DNA from 2 places in the Thermaerobacter composti genome. Region 1 is predicted to be linked to the other one. Evidence: riboswitches for the same ligand, from Rfam matches in the RefSeq annotation. Region 1 holds a riboswitch; the other holds the start of a gene.

What was found. Region 1 has a riboswitch for cyclic di-GMP ahead of Q5761_RS00715 (flagellar hook-basal body protein). Riboswitches for the same ligand answer to the same signal wherever they lie in the genome.
Region 2: another riboswitch for cyclic di-GMP. It lies ahead of flgB (flagellar basal body rod protein FlgB); the one in region 1 lies ahead of Q5761_RS00715 (flagellar hook-basal body protein).

The regions. Positions count from the first base shown of each region.
Region 1 is NZ_CP132508.1:158,378-167,460, forward strand. Features, by position in the region: gene spoIIID (sporulation transcriptional regulator SpoIIID) at 390-689, shown strand; gene Q5761_RS00710 (rod shape-determining protein) at 1,119-2,129, shown strand; cyclic di-GMP riboswitch class I at 2,521-2,577, shown strand; gene Q5761_RS00715 (flagellar hook-basal body protein) at 2,979-3,728, shown strand; gene Q5761_RS00720 (flagellar hook-basal body protein) at 3,725-4,558, shown strand; gene Q5761_RS00725 (superoxide dismutase) at 4,928-5,542, shown strand; gene fabZ (3-hydroxyacyl-ACP dehydratase FabZ) at 6,147-6,572, shown strand; gene Q5761_RS00735 (S1 RNA-binding domain-containing protein) at 6,955-8,280, shown strand; gene Q5761_RS00740 (HAD family hydrolase) at 8,615-9,083, shown strand, end outside.
Region 2 is NZ_CP132508.1:1,212,606-1,221,688, reverse strand. Features, by position in the region: gene fliF (flagellar basal-body MS-ring/collar protein FliF) at 1-155, opposite strand, end outside; gene fliE (flagellar hook-basal body complex protein FliE) at 326-670, opposite strand; gene flgC (flagellar basal body rod protein FlgC) at 710-1,225, opposite strand; gene flgB (flagellar basal body rod protein FlgB) at 1,230-1,676, opposite strand; cyclic di-GMP riboswitch class I at 1,881-1,973, opposite strand; gene hslU (ATP-dependent protease ATPase subunit HslU) at 2,249-3,688, opposite strand; gene hslV (ATP-dependent protease subunit HslV) at 3,922-4,470, opposite strand; gene Q5761_RS04760 (tyrosine recombinase) at 4,530-5,537, opposite strand; gene trmFO (FADH(2)-oxidizing methylenetetrahydrofolate--tRNA-(uracil(54)-C(5))-methyltransferase TrmFO) at 5,542-7,008, opposite strand; gene topA (type I DNA topoisomerase) at 7,011-9,083, opposite strand, start outside.

The DNA of each region.
Region 1 (9,083 bases):
CGACGCATCGGCTCACCTGCGTCCGACGCGGATCCACGGCGTCCGCACCGCCCAAGCCGCCCCCGCCATGCGCACCGGCCCGCGTCGCGGCCCGATGGCATCGGGCCGCGACGCGGGCCGCGTCCCCCATCGCGGCCCCTCCCGCCCAACCGGCGGCGGGCGCGCCTCGCCCCCGAACCCCGTGCACCGCTCCCCTCGCCCCAGGCACCGCGCCCATCCCCGTCCCACGGCCCTCCGGCGAAGCCGGTTCGTCCCCCGGGTGGGACCCCGTCGACCCAGGCCGATGGCCTGTCCGCCCGTGCGCGGCCGTGCGCGGCCCTGCGGTCAAGGTATGTTTGCCTAACGCCCTCATATAGATGGTAACAGACCAGGGCGAAGGGGGCAGGTCGGTGAAGGACTACATCTGGAAGCGCGTGGTGGAGGTGAGCACGTACATCGCTCGCACCCGCTCCACCGTGCGCGAGGCAGCCAAGGTGTTCGGTGTCTCGAAAAGCACCGTCCACAAGGACGTAACCGAGCGCCTGCCCAAGATCGACAGCCAGCTGGCGGCGAAGGTCCAGCAGGTCCTGGCGACCAACAAGGCGGAGCGCCACCTGCGGGGTGGTGAGGCCACCCGCCTCAAGTACCTGCAGGAGCAGCGGGGCCCGGTGCGCAAGCAACCCCCCTCGGAGCCCTCCGTCGGGGCCTGAACGCCGTCCCTGCCGGCACCGGCCCTGGCCCCCGGACGAACGCGGCCGTGGCGGCGGCCCCCGGGCGCGACCCGGTGTCAGCGGCCTGCAGCCCGGCCCCCTTCCTTCCCCTGCCCCGGACGACCCCTCCCCGGCGCCGGTCCGCACCGCACCCGCCTGGGCGCGCGGCGGACAACCCATTCCCAGCGGCGACGAGCGGCACCCGCCTGGACGCGCGGCGGACAACCCATTCGATGGACAACCCATTCCCAGCGGCGACGAGCGGGGGTCCGAGGCCATCCCCTCCCGGCCCGCCATCTTGTGCGTCAAGAGGAACCCGACCCGATGGCAAAGAAATCCGCCCTGGCGTCGACACCGCCTCCACGCCCGCCGACCGACGGCCGTCGGCCGCGGTGGCGGCCGTCCCACGGGCAGGAGGGAGGAGGGGACATGGTCGGGTTCGTGCGGGACCTGGGGGTCGACCTGGGCACCGCCAACACCCTGGTCTACGTGGAGGGCCGCGGCATCGTGCTCAACGAGCCCTCGGTGGTCGCCGTCGACCGGCAGACGGGGCGCGTCGTGGCCGTGGGCGCCGAGGCCCATCGGATGTTGGGGCGGACGCCGGGCCACATCGTGGCCGCGCGCCCGCTGCGCGGTGGCGTCATCGCCGACTTCACGGCCACCGCCACCCTGCTCAAGGCGTTGCTGCAACGGGCCATGCCCCACCGGCTGGGCTTGCGGCCCCGCATGGTGGTGTGCGTCCCCGCCGGCGTCACCACCGTGGAGCGGCGGGCCGTCATCGAGGCGGGCTACGAGGCGGGGGCCCGCAAGGTCTACCTGGTGGAGGAACCGGTCGCCGCCGCCCTGGGGGCGGGGCTCGACATCCACCGGCCCGGCGGCCACCTGGTGGTCGACGTGGGCGGGGGCACCACGGACATCGCTGTGCTCTCCCTGGGGGGCGTGGTGGTGGGCGCCTCGGTGCGGGTCGGCGGCGACGCCTTCGACGAGGCCATCGTCCGCCATGTCAAGCGGCGGTACAACGTGCTGATCGGCGAGCGCACGGCGGAGCAGGCCAAGATCGCCATCGGCACGGCCGTGCCCCCCGAGGCGGACGAACGCTTCGAGGTGCGGGGCCGCGACCTGGTCACCGGCCTGCCCCGGACCCTGCACCTGACCGCCGCCGAGATCCACGAGGCGCTGGAAGAGCCCATCGGCACCCTGCTGGCCGGCCTGCGTGCCGCCCTGGAGCGGGTTCCTCCGGAGCTCGCGGCCGACCTGGTGGTGGGCGGGTTGGTGCTCACCGGCGGCGGGTCGCTGCTGCGGGGCCTGGACCGGCGCATCGCCGAGGCCACCGGTCTGCCCGTGGTGCAGCCGGAGGAGCCGCTGCTGACGGTGGCCCTGGGGACCGGGGCGGCCCTGGGCATGCTCGATCGCCTGGCGGGGGTCGTCGTCGCCGGGTGACGCCGGCCTTGGGCCCCACCGTCCACGCCGGAACCGACCTCGGTGCCCTCGCGTCCGCGCTCGGGCGGCCGTGGCCCCGGACCGGCCGAGGGCCGGATCACGAAGGATGGGGGGCGAGGCCGCGGGCCGGGGCGCACCGGCCCGCGGGGCGGAGGATGTCTGCGGTCTCGACGAGCTGCACCCGGCTGCGGCCCAGGGCCGGCCCGAAGCCGACGCGACAGGCGACCGCCGCCCGGTGCGGGCCGGGGAGGGCGGCCATTGGGCGGTTCGATGGCAGGCCGCCGGACGCTGCGCGCGACCCGCCGCGAAGACGATCCGAGCTCCCAGCAGGAATGGCGCGACCGGCGCCGAACATGCCTTCCAAAACGAGGTTCCCGTCGAGGTTCGACACGCCGCGAAAGGGCAAACCCGCCGAAAGGCGGGGGCGCAAAGCCACGGGTCTACCGCGCGGCGGGGGCGACCGAGGGCCGACGAGGATCCCCCCTCCGAAGGGGGAGGGGAGCGGGCTTGGGGCCCGGGGGCGCCGTCCGCCGGCCACGACGGCCGGGCTGCCGAACGGGTGGAGCATCCCGTACCGCCCGACCCACCGTAGGACGGTTCTCCGGGCCGCGGGCCCGGTCCCGGTGCCTCGCCACGGTGGCAGCGGGCGGAGGGATAGGTTGGGCTCTCGTCCCCCGGCAGCCGCCGGGGGTTTTCATTTGGTGCCCTTGATGGACCCCGGTTCGCTGCTCCGGTTCGCGCCCGGTTCGCTGCCGGCGGCAGGCGCGCACCGGCCTCGCATCGCGGGGCCATGGGCCCCAGGGGGTCCCGGGCGGCCGTGGCTCGCCGGTCAGTGGAGGGAGACGGGCCTTGTTGCGAGGACTCTACACCGCCGCCAGCGGCATGATGGCCCGGGTCGTGGTGCAGCAGCGCCTGGCCACGGACCTGGCCAACGTCGAGACCCCCGGCTATCGGGCTAGCTGGAACGTCACCGAGGCCTTCCCGGAGCTCCTCGTCTCCCGGCTGGAGGGCCGTGGTGCGGCGCCGGTCGGCCCGGTGGGCAACGGGGTGGTGGTGGCCGAGGCCGGTCTCGACGTCCGCCCCGGTCCGTGGGTGGAGACCGGTCGCCCCCAGGATCTGGCCCTGGCGGGCGAGGGCTTCTTCGTGGTGCTGGGACCGGATGGGCCCGCCTACACCCGGGCGGGCAACTTCACCGTCGGACCCGAGGGCTACCTGCAGACGCCCGACGGCTGGCCCGTGCTCGGCATCGACGGGGAGCCCCTGTGGGTGGGCACCGCCGACTTCACCGTGACGCCGGACGGTCAGGTGGAGGTGGGCGGCTTCGCCGTGGGCACCATCGCCCGGGTGAACTTCGCCAACCCCGCCGCCTTGCGCAGGGCCGGCGACAACCTGCTGGTCAACCTGGGCGATGCGGGCGCGGCGGTGCCCGTGGACACGCCGGTGCGCCAGGGCGTTTTGGAACAGTCCAATGTCGACCCGGTGAAGACGGTGGTGGCCATGCTGGCCAACTTCCGCGCCTTCGAGGCCGCCCAGCGGGTGCTGGCGGCCCATGACCAGACCCTGGGTCTGGCCATCCAGGAAGTGGGGCGGGTGACGTGATCCAGCGGGCCCTGTGGTCGTCGGCCGCGGGCATGGCCGCCGCCGCCCGTCAGGTCGACGTCACCGCCAACAACCTGGCCAACGTCAACACCGCCGGCTTCAAGGCGTCGCGGGCGGACTTCGCCGACCTGGCCTACGCCGCCGTGCAGGCGCCGGTGGCGCCCCTCGCCGCGGCGACCGGCGGCGTGCAGGTGGGGCACGGTGTACGCCTCGCCGCCACGCCCCGCCTCTGGCACCAGGGGCCGCTCCGCGAGACCGGCTCGCCGTGGGACCTGGCCCTGGAGGGGGCCGGCTTCCTCCAGGTGGTCGAACCCGCCACGGGGGAGGTCTTGCTGACGCGGGGCGGCGCCTTCACCCTCAGCCCCTGGCCCGGGGGCCCGCCGGCGGCTGGCGGGCCCGACGGAGGGGAGGGGCTGGTGGTCACCGACGGCGCCGGGCGGCCCCTGCTGCGGGACGACGGGCAGCCGGTGGTGTTGCCGCCGGGAAGCCGCACGTGGATCGTCTCGCCCGAGGGCGAGATCCGGGCCGTGTTGGCCGACGGCGACGAGGTCCCGGCGGGACGACTGGCCGTGGTGGTGCCGGCGGCACCCGACGCCCTGGAGAGCCGGGGCGAGGGCCTGTTCGCACCGGGACCCGAGCCGCTGATCGCCCTGCCGCCGGGGCAGGGCGGGGCCGGTCGGGTGCGCCAGGGCATGCTGGAGCAGTCCAACGTCGACCTGGCCGCGGAGATGACGCGCCTCTTGGCGGCGCAGCGGGCCTACCAGCTCAATGCCCGGGCGGTGCTGACCGCCGACGAGATGATGGGCGCCATCAACCGCCTGCGGCCGTGAGACGCGAGGACGGCCATCAACCGCGGGAACCCGTGACCTTTGGTTTGTCCTCTTTCCCCCCAAGGCCCGCATGGGCCTCCCCCCTGATGCGCCCGGGGCGGGCGGCGGTCTGCCGCCCGCCCCGGGCGCGTTGCCGGTTCGTCCGGCCCTGGGTCGCCGCCGGGGCCGTCGCCGGGGCTGTCGCGGGGCCGTCACGGGGGTGTCGCATGAAAGCTTCCGGACGTTGGTATATACTCGTATTCGGGCGCGGGACAGCCTGGGCCACCGGCCCCGTCGGCGGCCGGGACGGTCGGCCTGGCCAGGGACGCTTCGTGCTTCTGCCGGTGGCGAGGGCCCCGCGCGATCTGCCCAACCGAGGAGGGATCGTCGGTGGCTTACCAACTGCCGCCCCTGCCGTACGACTACAACGCCCTCGAGCCGCACATCGACGAGCAGACCATGCGCATCCACCACGACCGGCACCACGCCACCTACGTGAACAACGTCAACGCGGCCCTGGAGAAGTATCCCGCGCTCCAGAACAAGCCCATCGAGGAGCTCCTGCGCCAGATCGACCAGGTTCCCGAGGACATCCGCACCGCCGTGCGGAACAACGGCGGCGGCCACGCCAACCACTCGCTGTTCTGGGAGATCATGAGCCCGCGCGGCGGCGGCCAGCCCTCGGGTGCCCTGGCCGAGGCGATCGACAAGGCCTTCGGCAGCTTCGAATCCTTCAAGGAGCAGTTCACCAAGACCGCCACGACCCACTTCGGCAGCGGCTGGGCGTGGCTCGTGGTGGACGAGAAGGGCGACCTGCAGGTGTACAGCCTCCCGAACCAGGACAGCCCCTACATGAAGGGCCACACGCCGATCCTGGGCCTGGACGTGTGGGAGCACGCCTACTACCTGAAGTACCAGAACCGGCGGCCTGACTACGTCGCCGCGTGGTGGAACGTGGTCAACTGGGACGAGGTCGCCCGGCGCTACGAGAAGGCCCGCGGCTGACCCGGCAGGCGGCGGGAAGGCCTGGACGCGTCGCCCGCCGGCGCGCCCCGGTGCCTGGCCGGCCGGGCCGGGCCGGAGCGCCTGCCGGGAAGCGTGCGGATCGTGCGCCGCTCGGCCCGCGGAATTGCGGCATGGGAATGGGCGCAGTGGGGAGCCGGTTCCTCCGGCTCCCCCTTTTTTACCGCCTTGGGGCTTGCGGGGCGAGCCCTTGGCGCCTTGGGCAGCCCGATGGGCGACGCGGGACGAGGGGCGCCGCCGGCGCCGGCCACAGGAGGCGCCAAAAGGTGGGTAGGCAGGGCGGGCACGGTCCCACGGCGAATCTGTAGGGGTCGCACCGCCGGTCCCCTCGCGGATTCCGGGGGGATTCCTCGCGGCTCCCATCCCGGGTGCGGGGGCGAGGGGGGACCGTCGGCGGATCGGGGGCGGGTACGGCTGGCGGCTTCTGGGCGCACGAGCCGCGGTACGAGCCGGCCCGCCCGTGGCGCCCGTGGCGACTGCATGCCTCGGGCGCGTCGAGCTGCGCGACCTTCATGGCGACGGGGAGGATGGACCGCCCGTGACCGAGCAGGACCGCCCTCAGGGGGCCACGGACCGCCCCGGGGCCATGGCCATCGACGAGATCCTCCAGGTGCTCCCCCACCGCTATCCCTTCCTCCTGGTCGATCGCATCCTGGCCCTGGAGCCCGGTCGCCGGGCGGTCGGGCGCAAGTGCGTCAGCGCCAACGAGCCCTTCTTCCAGGGACACTTCCCGGGCCGCCCCATCATGCCGGGGGTGCTGATCCTCGAGGCCATGGCCCAGGTGGGGGCGTGCGCCGTCCTCTCCCTGCCGGAGAACCGCGGCCGCCTGGCCCTGTTCGCCGGCGCCGACCGCGTCCGCTGGCGCCGGCCCGTGGTCCCCGGGGACTGCCTGGAGATCGAGGTGGAGATCGTCGCCGTGCGCGGATCCGTGGGCAAGGGGCGCGCCCGCGCGACCGTCGACGGCCAACTGGCGGCGGAGGCGGAGCTGAGCTTCGCCCTGCGACCGGCGTGAAGCCGTTCGCGATCGCTCGGCTTCGATCGACCGTCGCCCGCTGCCACGGGTGACGTCCCGGGGGACCTCCGCCGCTGGGATCGCCCGTCGCCGCAGCCTCCGGCCCGCGGGCGTCCCGTCCGGGGGCCGACGCGCCCACCAACCCGGCGTGCCGTCGCCGTCCCCGGGCAGGCGGGTCCGAACCCCCGGCGACCGGAGGGGTCGACCCTGCGAGCTGGCCTTGCGACCGGGGGGCCGGGCTGCGGATTGTGCGGACTTTGGATAACGCGGATGCCCATTCCATAACCTACATGCAGGATGCAACGGGTACATGGCGTGTCCGGCTGCAGGCGCCGGACACCCCTGGGCCGGGCGACCCTGCACGGAGGAGGCGTCTTTCGGCATGGCGGATGCTTCGATGGAGGCGCTGCGACCGGACGGGGAGGCGACGCCCCCGATCCGGCAGCCGCAGCCGGTTCGTCCCGCTGAGGCGGCGGATGCCCGGCCCGAGGGGATGGCGGGCGTGCCCGCTGCAAGCGGCGAGGCGGCGAGCCCCGCGGCGGATGGGGGGGCGGCCAGGGGCGGGGGGCGGGCGCCGGCCACCCCCGGCGCCGACGCCCGCCGGCGTGCCGGGCCGACGGGCGTCGGGGGAACCGGTCGTGCCGGCGTTGGGGGTGCCGGTCGTGCCAGCGGCGGGGGCATCGATCGTGCCGACGGCGGGGGTGCCGGGCCCGCCCGGGCGCGGCAAAGTGCTGGCGTGGCGGCCAACCGCCGCAGCGATGCGCCGGCCGCCCGCCCTGGGGCGGGCCGCGGCGTCGTCGGCTCGCCGGCCGCGACCGGCCAGGTCCGCGATCGCGCGGGGCTCGTGCCCCTGGCGCCCGGGACCCGCGTCCACGGCACCATCACCGGCATCGTCGACTACGGCGCCTTCGTGGTGACGGACGACGGCCGCCGCGGGCTGATCCACATCTCCGAGATCGCCGACTGGTACGTGGAGCGGGCGGAGGACTACTTCTACAAGGGCGAACGGGTCCAGGTCGAGGTGGTGCACTTCGACCCCGCCAGCGGCAAGTACGCCTTCTCCACCCGGCGGCTCGGCGGCAAGCAGCCCCTGGCAAACCGCTACGCCGACCGCCTGCTCGAACTTCACCGGCACGGCGTGGGCCGATCCCCCACCTCCCCGTGGAGCCAGGGCCGCGGCCGGCGCCCGGCCCCTCGGGGGGCCGGTGCCGGTAGGCTGGGGGAAGGACCGGAGGCGCGCGGAACGCCCTGGGCGCCGACGGCTCCCCCGCGGACGAACCGGCCCACCGGCCCACGGCCCGCCCACGGCCGCCCGGTCGTGGAGTCGTGGTCCGAGCCACCGCGCCGGGGGACCGCGGCGGGAACGGGCCAAGCGGGATCCTCGGGACGAACCGGCCACGACGGGGTCAGGGAGGCCGCCCCGGATGCCCCCGCGGCCGGCGCGTCGGGGGCCGTGCCGCACGCCATGCCGCACGCCGCCGCGGCGGCCACCGGCATCGATGCCGCCGGCCTGCTGGAGCTGCTCCACCGGCATGTCGGGGAGGTCTCCCCCGCCGCGCGGGAGGAGCTGGACCGGCTGGTCGAGGCGCATGGTGCCGCTCGGGTCGCCGCGGTCCTCGCCCAGGTCCTCGAGGGAGCCGATCGGTCGCTCCAGGTGGTGGAGGCCGCCGGAAGACGACTGGCTGCGGGGACCGGTGCCTCGGCCTAGGAAGCCGGTTCGGCAGCCCGGGCCGCGCTCCGGGTGGACCTGGGCATCCTGCGGGCGTCGAGGCCGCGTGGCCCCGGGGCTTGACGCCGTCCAGCATCGGAAGGTTGCACGCGGAGGTCGCGCTCGGAAGGTCGCACCAAGCTGAACGAAGGCGGTTCGGGGCGTCGCAGGCCCGTGCGACAAGGCTGCATCACGGGCCGGCGGCGCCCCTCTGCGCTCCTGGGCCGCCGTCGGCATGCGGCCCCCTTCGGCCACCGGGTCCCCAGCGCCCTTCGGCCATCGGCGGTCCCCAGCGCCTATAATAGGGGCGGTTCGATCCGGAGGAGGATGCCCCTTGCTCCCCTATCTGATCGCCCTCGATGTCGACGGGACCCTGCTGGACAGCCGCGGCACGCTGCGGCCCCGGGTGCGCGACGCCGTCCGGGCGGCCGTGGCGGCGGGGCATCACGTGGTGCTGGCCACCGGCCGCCGCTGGGTGGCGACGCGACCCTTCGCCCGGGACCTCGGGCTGCGGGCCCCGTGCATCGTCCACAACGGCGCGGTGGCCGTCGACCCCCTCACGGACCAGCCGGTCTGGAAGCAGCCGCTGCCCACCGAGTTCGTCCGCCAGGCCATCCTCAAGGCGCGGGAGCTCGGGGTGTCCCTGTTCGTCCACGATCTCGAACACCCCCACGGCGACCGCATGCTCTACGAACCCGGCGCCCGGCTGCCCAGGGCGTCCTGGTTCTTCGAGGCGGGCCGGCTGACCCAGGAGGTGCCCGACCTCCTGGCGTGGCTCCACGTGGGCGCCGTCCGGATCCTGG
Region 2 (9,083 bases), 1.1 Mb from region 1:
CATCGCGGTTGACCGCGGCCCGCCAGGGCCAGCGCCAGCAGGCCCGCCAGCGCCAACCCCGCCGCCGCCACCACGGTCCAACGAGCCGCGGGCCGCAGCTGCCGGAACCAGCCCAGGAACTGTTGGGGAAGCTGCCGCAGTTGCGTCACCGGCATCGGGCCCTCCGCCGCCTCCTTCCCGTCGCCCTCGCCGCGCGCGGGCTATGCGGCCGCCCTCGCCGCCGCTCGCCGTCGGCGGCGGGCACGGCGGACCTGCTGCAGGTGGGCATCTGGGCGATGCGGCCGTCTCGCCGCCGGTCGCCGCCGGCCAGGGTCGCGGGCCGCCGTCAGATGGGCATCCGCATGATCTCCTGGTACGCCTCCAGCGCCTTGTTGCGCAGCTGCACGGCGAGCTCGACGGCCAGCCGCGCCTTCTCGCTGGCCACCATGACCGCGGACAGGTCGTCGACCTGGCCCGTCACCAGCCGCTGGGCCATGGCATCGGCTTCGGCCACCGTCCCCTCCAGTTGGGCCAGGGCCCGCGCCAGCTCCCGCAAGAAGCGGGGACCGTCGCCGGCGGCCGTCTCGGCGCCGCCTGCCGGCGTCCCTGCGGCACCGCCGGCCGGCGCCAGGCCCTCCGCGACGGACGGCGCCCCCACGCCGCCCGCCCATCCCACGCCCCATGGGCTCATGGATCATCCCTCCTGCTCTGCATCCAGCCCGCGTGCCGCCTAGCCCCGGCCCAGCTCCAGGGCCCGCAGGGCCAGGGTGCGAGCCGCGCTGAAGACGGCCACGTTCGCCTCGTAGGCCCGGGTGGCCGCCAGCAGATTCACCATCTCCATCAGCGGATCCACGTTGGGGTAGGCGACGTACCCGTCGGGCCCGGCGTCGGGATGCCCCGGGTCGAACACCAGCCGCGGCGGGGAGGGATCGGCGACCACCGCCGTCACCTGCACGCCCGCCGGGCCGAGGCCGCCGCCCCAGGGGCCGGTTCCTCCCGTCCCCCGCGGCGCGACGCCGGCGGCGCCCCGGGCCAGGGGACCCGCCGCCACCCGCTCCCGCAGCACCTCGGCGAAGGGTCGCACCCGCTCCTGGAAGACCGGCACCAGGCGCCGGTACGGCCCGCCGCCGGGGGCCCGGGTGGTGTCCACGTTGGCCAGGTTGTTGGCGATCAGGTCCAGCCGCAGCCGCTGGGCCGTCATGCCGCTGGCCGCGATGGCGAGGGTGCCGAAGAGGCCGTCGCCCATGGCGCTACCGCCTCCCCTCGGCGATGACCGTGCGCAACAAGGCGATGCGATCGGAGAGCTGCCGGATCAGCGCCTGGTAGTGCAGACCGGTCTCCGCGAGGCGCGCCATCTCGGCGTCGAGGTCGACGTTGTTGCCGTCGTTGCGCAGGGCCGTCCCCGTCTCGCGGTACACCGCCTGCCAGAGCGCGCCGACGGGTCCCCGGCCCGGCTGGTGCGCGGGGTGGGTGGCGGCCAGGGGCAACGGGCCTCGGCCCGCCGCCTGCAAGCCGTCCGCCCTGCCGGCGCCCCTCCCCGACGCCTCCAAGGCCAGCGCCAGCGCCCGGTCGAAAGCCACGTCGTAGCGCTTGTAGCCAGGGGTCTCGGCGTTGGCCACGTTCTGCGCCAGCAGGCGCTGACGGAGGGCCAGCACCTCCAGCGCCGCCGCCAGCCGGTCGTCGATGGCGCCCCACATGGGCCCACCCCCTCCGCTGCGAACACCGCCCGGTCCGGGAGCACCGGGCGCCTGCGCCGGGCACCGGGCACCCGCGCCGGCCCGGGTCGCCGCCGGCCCGCCCGGCGGACCGGCCGGGCTTGGGCTCCGAAAAGACGAGCCGCCCGCGGCGCAACCGGCACCACGGGCGGCCCACGACGGCGGGGACAGAACCACCACGCGGCGTTCGGCAGTCCGGCCGTCATAGTCCCGCCGGGGCGGGACCGTAGACCCGTGACTTTGCGAGCCTGCCTTTCGGCAGGGGTGCCTTTGTCGCTGCCGCGGGGGGCGGGCCGTCGCCAGGCTCCGACCGCTCCTGGAGCCCGGCGGGGGCACAAGGCCTCGCCCGCCCCCGAAGTTTATAGATTTGTCTATCCCTGTCGACCCGAGCTGGTCGACATGATTCTCCACACCACTGGTCATTCCTGCTATCGGCGACAAAAAATTTGGGACCCCGGTCCTGGATTTGGGTCCCTCTCTCGACACGGTTCGCCTTTCCAGCCGCGGTCTCCTTGGTGCGGGCGGCCGCCCGGCGGGCCGCGGCGGTCCCCGGGTCAGAGGATGTACCGGCTCAGGTCCTGGTCCTGCAGCACCCCCTCCAACCGCTGGCGGACGAAGGCGCCGTCGACCACCACCTTGCCCTGGAGGGCGTCGGGCGCGTCGAAGGCCAGGGGCTCCAGGACGCGCTCCAGCAGCGTGTGCAGGCGACGGGCACCGATGTTCTCCGCCTGCTCGTTGGCGCGGGCGGCCATGGCCGCCAGTTCGTCCACCGCGTCCGGCGTGAACTCCAGCTCGACCCCGTCGGTCGCCAGCAGCGCCTGGTACTGGCGCAGCAGGGCGTTGTCCGGTTCCGTGAGGATGCGCTTGAAGTCCTCACGGGTCAGGGGCTGCAGCTCCACCCGGATGGGAAACCGGCCCTGCAGCTCCGGGATCAGGTCCGAGGGCTTGGCGACGTGGAACGCGCCCGCAGCGATGAAGAGGATGTGGTCCGTCCGCACCGGGCCGTGGCGGGTCATCACCGTCGAGCCCTCGACGATGGGCAGGATGTCGCGCTGGACGCCCTCCCGGGAGACGTCGGGCCCGTGGCCCCGTTCCCGGCCGGCGATCTTGTCGATCTCGTCGATGAACACGATGCCCGCCTGCTCGGTGCGGCGGATGGCCTCGGCCACCACCTGGTCCATGTCGATGAGCTTCTGGGCCTCCTCCTGGGCCAGCACCTCCCGGGCCTCCCGCACCGGCAGCCGGCGCCGCCGCTTGCGCCGGGGGAGCCAGTCCTTGAGCAGGTCCTGGACGTTGAGGGTCACCTCTTCCAGGCCGGGCCCGCCCAGGATGTCCACCATCGGCGGCGCCTGGTCCTCGACCTCGATCTCCACCACCTGGTCCTCCAGCTGGCCGTCGCGCAGCCGCGCCGCCACCTCCTGCCGGCGCCGGCGCCAGTCCTCCTCCTCTTCCGGGCGCGGCGGCTCGCTGGGCTGGGGCGTGCCCCCGAGGGGCCCCAGCAGCATCTCCCACGGCGAGGAGAAGCGCGGGTGCCGCCGGCGGGGCGGCGGCACCAGCACGTCCAGCAACCGCTCGTCGGCGGCCGCCCGCGCCCGGTCCTGGACGGTGGCCATCCGCTCCGCCTTCACCATGCGGATGGCCGTCTCCACCAGGTCGCGGATGATGGACTCCACGTCGCGCCCGACGTAGCCCACCTCGGTGAACTTCGTCGCCTCGACCTTGATGAAGGGCGCACCCGTCAGACGCGCCAGGCGGCGGGCGATCTCGGTCTTGCCCACCCCCGTCGGGCCGATCATCAGGATGTTCTTCGGCGCCACCTCGTCCCGCAGGTGGGGCGGGAGCTGCTGGCGGCGCCAGCGGTTGCGCAGCGCGATGGCCACGGCGCGCTTGGCCGCGGCCTGGCCCACGATGTACCGGTCGAGCTCCGCCACGATCTGGCGCGGCGTCAACCGATCGGGCTCCCATGCCGCACCCGGTGCGGCCGCCTGATGCACGGCGGGCGTCCCTCCTCCGGTGCCGATGGCCGGTCCCGACCCCTGGCGGCCGCCGCACCCTGCCCCTGGCGCCCTGCGGCGCCGGAGCGCTCCCCGATGCCGCGCCATGGGGCCTCGAGAACGGCCGACCCCAGAACGGGGCGGCCTCCTTGGATCCCGCACCCCGCTCCCCCCGCCTCGTGGACCTCCCCGCGGACGCGGCCTTGCGCCGTCGGGAGGAGGAGCGCGGGGGCCTAGAGCTCCTCCACGATCAGCTGGTCGTTGGTGTACACGCAGAGCTCGGCGGCGATGCGCATCGCCTCGCGACAGATGGACGGCGCGTCGAGTGCGGTGTGCCGGACCAGCGCCCGGGCGGCCGCCAGGGCGAAGGCCGCGCCCGAGCCCACCGCGACGATACCGTCGTCGGGCTCGAGCACCTCGCCCGAGCCGGAGACCAGCAGGAGGTGCTCGGCATCGGCCACCACCATGAGGGCCTCGAGTCGTCGCAGCATCCGGTCGGTGCGCCAGTCCTTGGCCAGCTCCACCGCCGCGCGCACCAGCTGCCCGGCGTGCTCCTCCAACTTGCCCTCGAACCGTTCCAGCAGGGCCACGGCATCGGCCACGCTGCCGGCGAATCCCGCCAGCACCCGGCCGTGGTAGAGCCGACGAACCTTGCGGGCCCGATGCTTCATCACCATGTGCTGCTCCAAGGTGACCTGGCCGTCGCCGGCCATGGCCACCTTGCCGCCGCGGCGCACCGCCAGGATGGTGGTGCCGTGGAACGACCCGGAGCGTCCCACCATGCCACCGATTCCTCCCCGGCCGACAGGGCCTCCGCCGCCCTCGCTGGGACCGCGCCGTCTCACGGCGGCGGACGGTGACCGGCCCCTGGCGGCTCCCGCCGCCGCGCCCGGGGGTGGGCCTGCTGGTAGACGGCCCACAGGCGCGCGCGCGAGACGTGGGTGTAGACCTGGGTCGCCACCAGGCTGGCGTGGCCCAGGAGCTCCTGGACGGTGCGCAGCCCCGCCCCCCCGTCCAGCAGGTGGGTGGCGAAGGTATGGCGCAGCAGGTGGGGATGGGCGCGCAACCGCGCCACCGCCGCGCCGGCCTTGCGCACCACGGCCTGGATGCCCCGGGGGGACAGCCGCCCGCCCCAGCGGTTGAGGAACACCGCCCGCCGGTCCTGGGGCGGACACGGTCGTCGGCGACGGGCCGCCTCCAGCTGCGGTCGCCCCTCCTCGACGTACGCCCGCAAGGCCGCGGCCACGGGTCCCACCAGGGGGACGATCCGCTCCTTGCCCCCCTTGCCGTACACCCGAAGCCAGCCGCCGTCCCAGTCCACGTCGTCCAGATCGAGCCCGCTCAGCTCCCCGACGCGGAGACCGCACCCGTAGAGCAGCTCGAGGAGCGCCCGATCGCGCAGGGCGGCCGGCCCGCTGCCGCCCCCTGCAGCTGCCAGCAGGGCCCGGACCTCCTCGGGGGTGTAGACCCGCGGCAGTCGCCGGCGCACCCGCGGCGTGCCCAGGCGCGCCGCGGGGCTCGTGGCGACCCACCCCTCCCGCACGGCGTACCGAAACAACCCCCGCACCGCCGCCAGCTTGCGCGCCACGGAGGAGCGCGCCAGGCCGCGTTCCTCCAGGTGGACGAGCCAGCGGCGCAGGTCGCGGCTGGTGACGCGGGACAGGGACGCGGCGTCCACCGGCGGCGCCAGGCCCAAGAAGTCGAGCCACCCGGCCAGGTCCGCGGCGTAGGCCTCCAGGGTCCGCACCGCCAGACCCCGCTCCAGGCGCAGGTGGTCGAGATAGGCGGCGACGACGTCGGCCGGGCACCCGCCGGCTCCGGCCGGCGGCCGGCCCCCGGCGCCGCTCACGATCTCACCGCCCCGGCACGGGCGTCGGCGTCTCCGCGGCCCGGGTCGACGCCCGCCCTGGGGCCACCGGCGCCTCCCTCCCCGCGGGCGTCGCGGGCGCCCGGGCGCCCGCCGCGGAACCCGCAGGCCCACCGCCGGCGATCACCGGCGCCGTCTCCGGCAGACGGGCGGGGGCGAACCCCTCCAGCGCCTTCAGCGCCCGCTCGGCCATGAGCAACCTGCGCCGCCGCGGGTCACGGACCCGCCGCGGGAGGGGCGGCAACAGCCCGAAGGCGATGTTCATCGGCTGGAAGTGGTCGGGGTGCGCCTCGGTGATGTAGCGCGTCAGCGCGCCGTGGGCCGTCTCCGGCGGGAAGGCCACGGGCTCCTCCCCCCGGACGAGCCGGGCGGCGTTGATGCCCGCCACGATGCCGGTGGCCGCCGACTCGATGTAGCCCTCGACGCCCGTGATCTGCCCAGCGAAGAACAGGTCCGGCCGCTTGCGCGTCTGCATCGTCGGCTTGAGGATCTTGGGCGAGCAGATGAAGGTGTTGCGGTGCATGACGCCGTAGCGGGCGAACTCCGCGTTCTCCAGCCCGGGGATCATGCGGAAGACCCGCTTCTGCTCGCCCCACTTGAGGCTGGTCTGGAATCCCACCAGGTTGTACAGCGTCCCGTAGCGGTTGTCCCGCCGCAGTTGGACCACCGCGTAGGGCTCCTTGCCCGTGCGCGGGTCGACCAGGCCCACCGGCTTCAGCGGCCCGTAGCGCAGGGTGTCCGGGCCGCGCCGGGCCATCTCCTCGATGGGCAGGCAGCCCTCGAAGAACAGGCCCCGCTCGAAGTCGTGGGGCACGTGCCGCTCCGCCTCGACCAGGGCCTGCCAGAACGCCTCGTATTGCTCCCGGGTCATCGGGCTGTTGAGGTAGTCGTCGCCGCTGCCCTTGCCGTAGCGCGAGGCCCGGAAGAGCTTCGACAGGTCCAGGGACTCGTAGGTGACGATCGGCGCCGCCGCGTCGAAGAAGGCCAAGTACTCCTCCCCCGTGAAGCTGCGGATCCACCGGGACAGCGCGTCGGACGTCAGCGGCCCGGTGGCGATGATCACCGGCCCGTCCGCGGGCGGCTCCGTCACCTCTTCCCGGATCACCTCGATCAGCGGATGACTCAGGATCGCCTCCGTCACGCGCCGGGAGAACTCCTCCCGGTCGACGGCCAGGGCGCTTCCCGCCGGGATCGCGCTGGCATCGGCCGCCTGCATGATCAGGCTGCCGAGGCGGCGCATCTCTTCCTTTAATAGTCCGGGCGCCTGGTCCAGCTGGGCCCCGCGCAGGGAGTTGCTGCACACCAGCTCGGCCAGGTTCCCCGTGTGGTGGGCCGGCGTCGACTTCACCGGCCGCATCTCGTAGAGGCGGACGGGAATGCCCCGGCGAGCCACCTGCCAGGCCGCCTCGCTTCCCGCCAGCCCACCGCCGATCACCGTCACGCGGTTCGCCATCCTCACCGCCTCCCCGCCCCGGCACCGGCGCCGGCGGTCTCGCCCGCGGCCTCCCGCTGGTAGCCGCACTCCGGGTTCGCGCACACCAGCCGCACCCCCTGGCGGGAGCGCTTCTCCGCCAGGAAGGTGCCGCACTCCGGGCAGGTCTCCGCCGTCGGCCGGTCCCAGGTGGTGAAGTCGCAGTCCGGATAGTTGCTGCAGCCGTAGAAGACCCGCCCCTTGCGCGAGCGCCGTTGCACCAGCTCGCCGCCGCAGCGCGGGCAGCGGGCGCCGGTCTTCTCCACCAGCGGCTTGGTGTTGCGGCACTCGGGGAACCCCGGACAGGCCAGGAAGCGGCCGTATCGCCCGTGCTTGATCACCATCCGCCGCCCGCACTTCTCGCAGACCTCGTCGGTCTCCTCGACCGGCAGCGCCACCCGCTGGATCTGCTGCTCCGCCCGGCTCAGCGTCTCGCTGAAGGGACCGTAAAACGCGCGCACCACGTCTTCCCAGTCCCGCTCGCCTTCCTCGATCCGGTCCAGGTCCGCCTCCATGCGGGCGGTGAACTCCACGTCGACGATGTCCGGGAAGTACTCCTTGAGCAGGGCCGTGACCACCCGCCCCAGCTCCGTGGGGCGGAAGCGACGGTCTTCCTTGACCACGTAGCCCCGCTCCTGGATGGTCTCGATGATCGGCGCATAGGTGCTGGGGCGACCGATGCCCTTCTCCTCCAGCGCCCGCACCAGCATCGCCTCGGTGTAGCGCGGCGGCGGCTGGGTGAAGTGCTGCTCCGGCCGCAGCGCCCGCACCCGCAGGACGTCCCCCTCGGCCAGCTCGGGCAGCATGCGGTCCCCCTCGTCGCCGTCCCCCTCGGCGCCCTCGTCCCGCCCCTCGACGTAGAGGCGCATGAACCCCGGGAACTTGACGGTCGAACCCGTCGCCCGGAAGCGATGCGGCCCGGCGCCGATCTCGACGGTCACCGTGTCCAGCACGGCCGGCGCCATCTGGCTGGCGACGAACCGCTCCCAGATCAGCCGATACAGCTTGTACTGGTCGGGCGTCAAGTCGTCCTTGATCGCGTCGGGTTCCCGCGCCACCGACGTCGGCCGGATCGCCTCGTGGGCGTCCTGGGCCTGTGCCTGGCGCCGACCCGCCTGTTTGCGGGGGGACGAGAACTCCGCTCCGAAGCGCGCGGCGATGTACGCCGCGGCCTCGTCCAGGGCCTGGTCGGCGATGCGCGTGGAGTCGGTGCGGATGTAGGTGACCAGACCCACCGCGCCCTCGCCGCGCAACTCGATGCCCTCGTACAGCTCCTGGGCGATGCGCATCGTGCGCCGCACGGAGAAACCCAGCTTGCGCGACGCCTCCTGCTGCAGGGTCGAGGTGGTGAAGGGGGGCGCCGGGTTGCGGCGCCGCTCCTTGCGCTCGACGCCGAGGACGACGAAGGCGCGCCCCTCCAGATCGGCCAGCAGGCGGTCCACCGCCTCCCGACTCGGCAGCTCCCGCTTGCCGTCGGCGTCGCCGTGGTAACGGGCCGTGAACACCTCGCCGCCGGCCTGGCGCTCCAATTCGGCGTCCAGCGTCCAGTACTCCTGGGGCGTGAAGGCCTCGATCTCTTCCTCGCGGTCGACGATCAGGCGCACCGCCACCGACTGGACGCGGCCCGCCGAGAGGCCCCGCCGCACCTTGCGCCAGAGCAGGGGGCTGAGCTTGTAGCCCACCAACCGGTCGAGGACGCGCCGGGCCTGCTGGGCGTCGACCAGGTTGCCGTCGATGGGCCGCGGCTCCTGCAACGCGCGCCGCACGGCGTCGCGGGTGATCTCGTGGAAGACGATGCGGCAGGGCGAGTCCTCCGGGATGTCCAGCAGCTGGCACAGGTGCCAGGAGATGGCCTCGCCCTCCCGGTCCGGGTCGGTGGCCAGCAGCACCCGATCGGCCTGGCGCGCCTGCTGCCGCAGGCGCTCGATCAGCTTGCCCTTGCCCCGGATCGTGATGTAGTGGGGCGTGAAGTGATCGTCGATGTCGACCCCCAGCTGGCTCTTGGGGAGGTCGCGCACGTGGCCCATGGAGGCCTCGACGGCGTAGTCGCGCCCCAC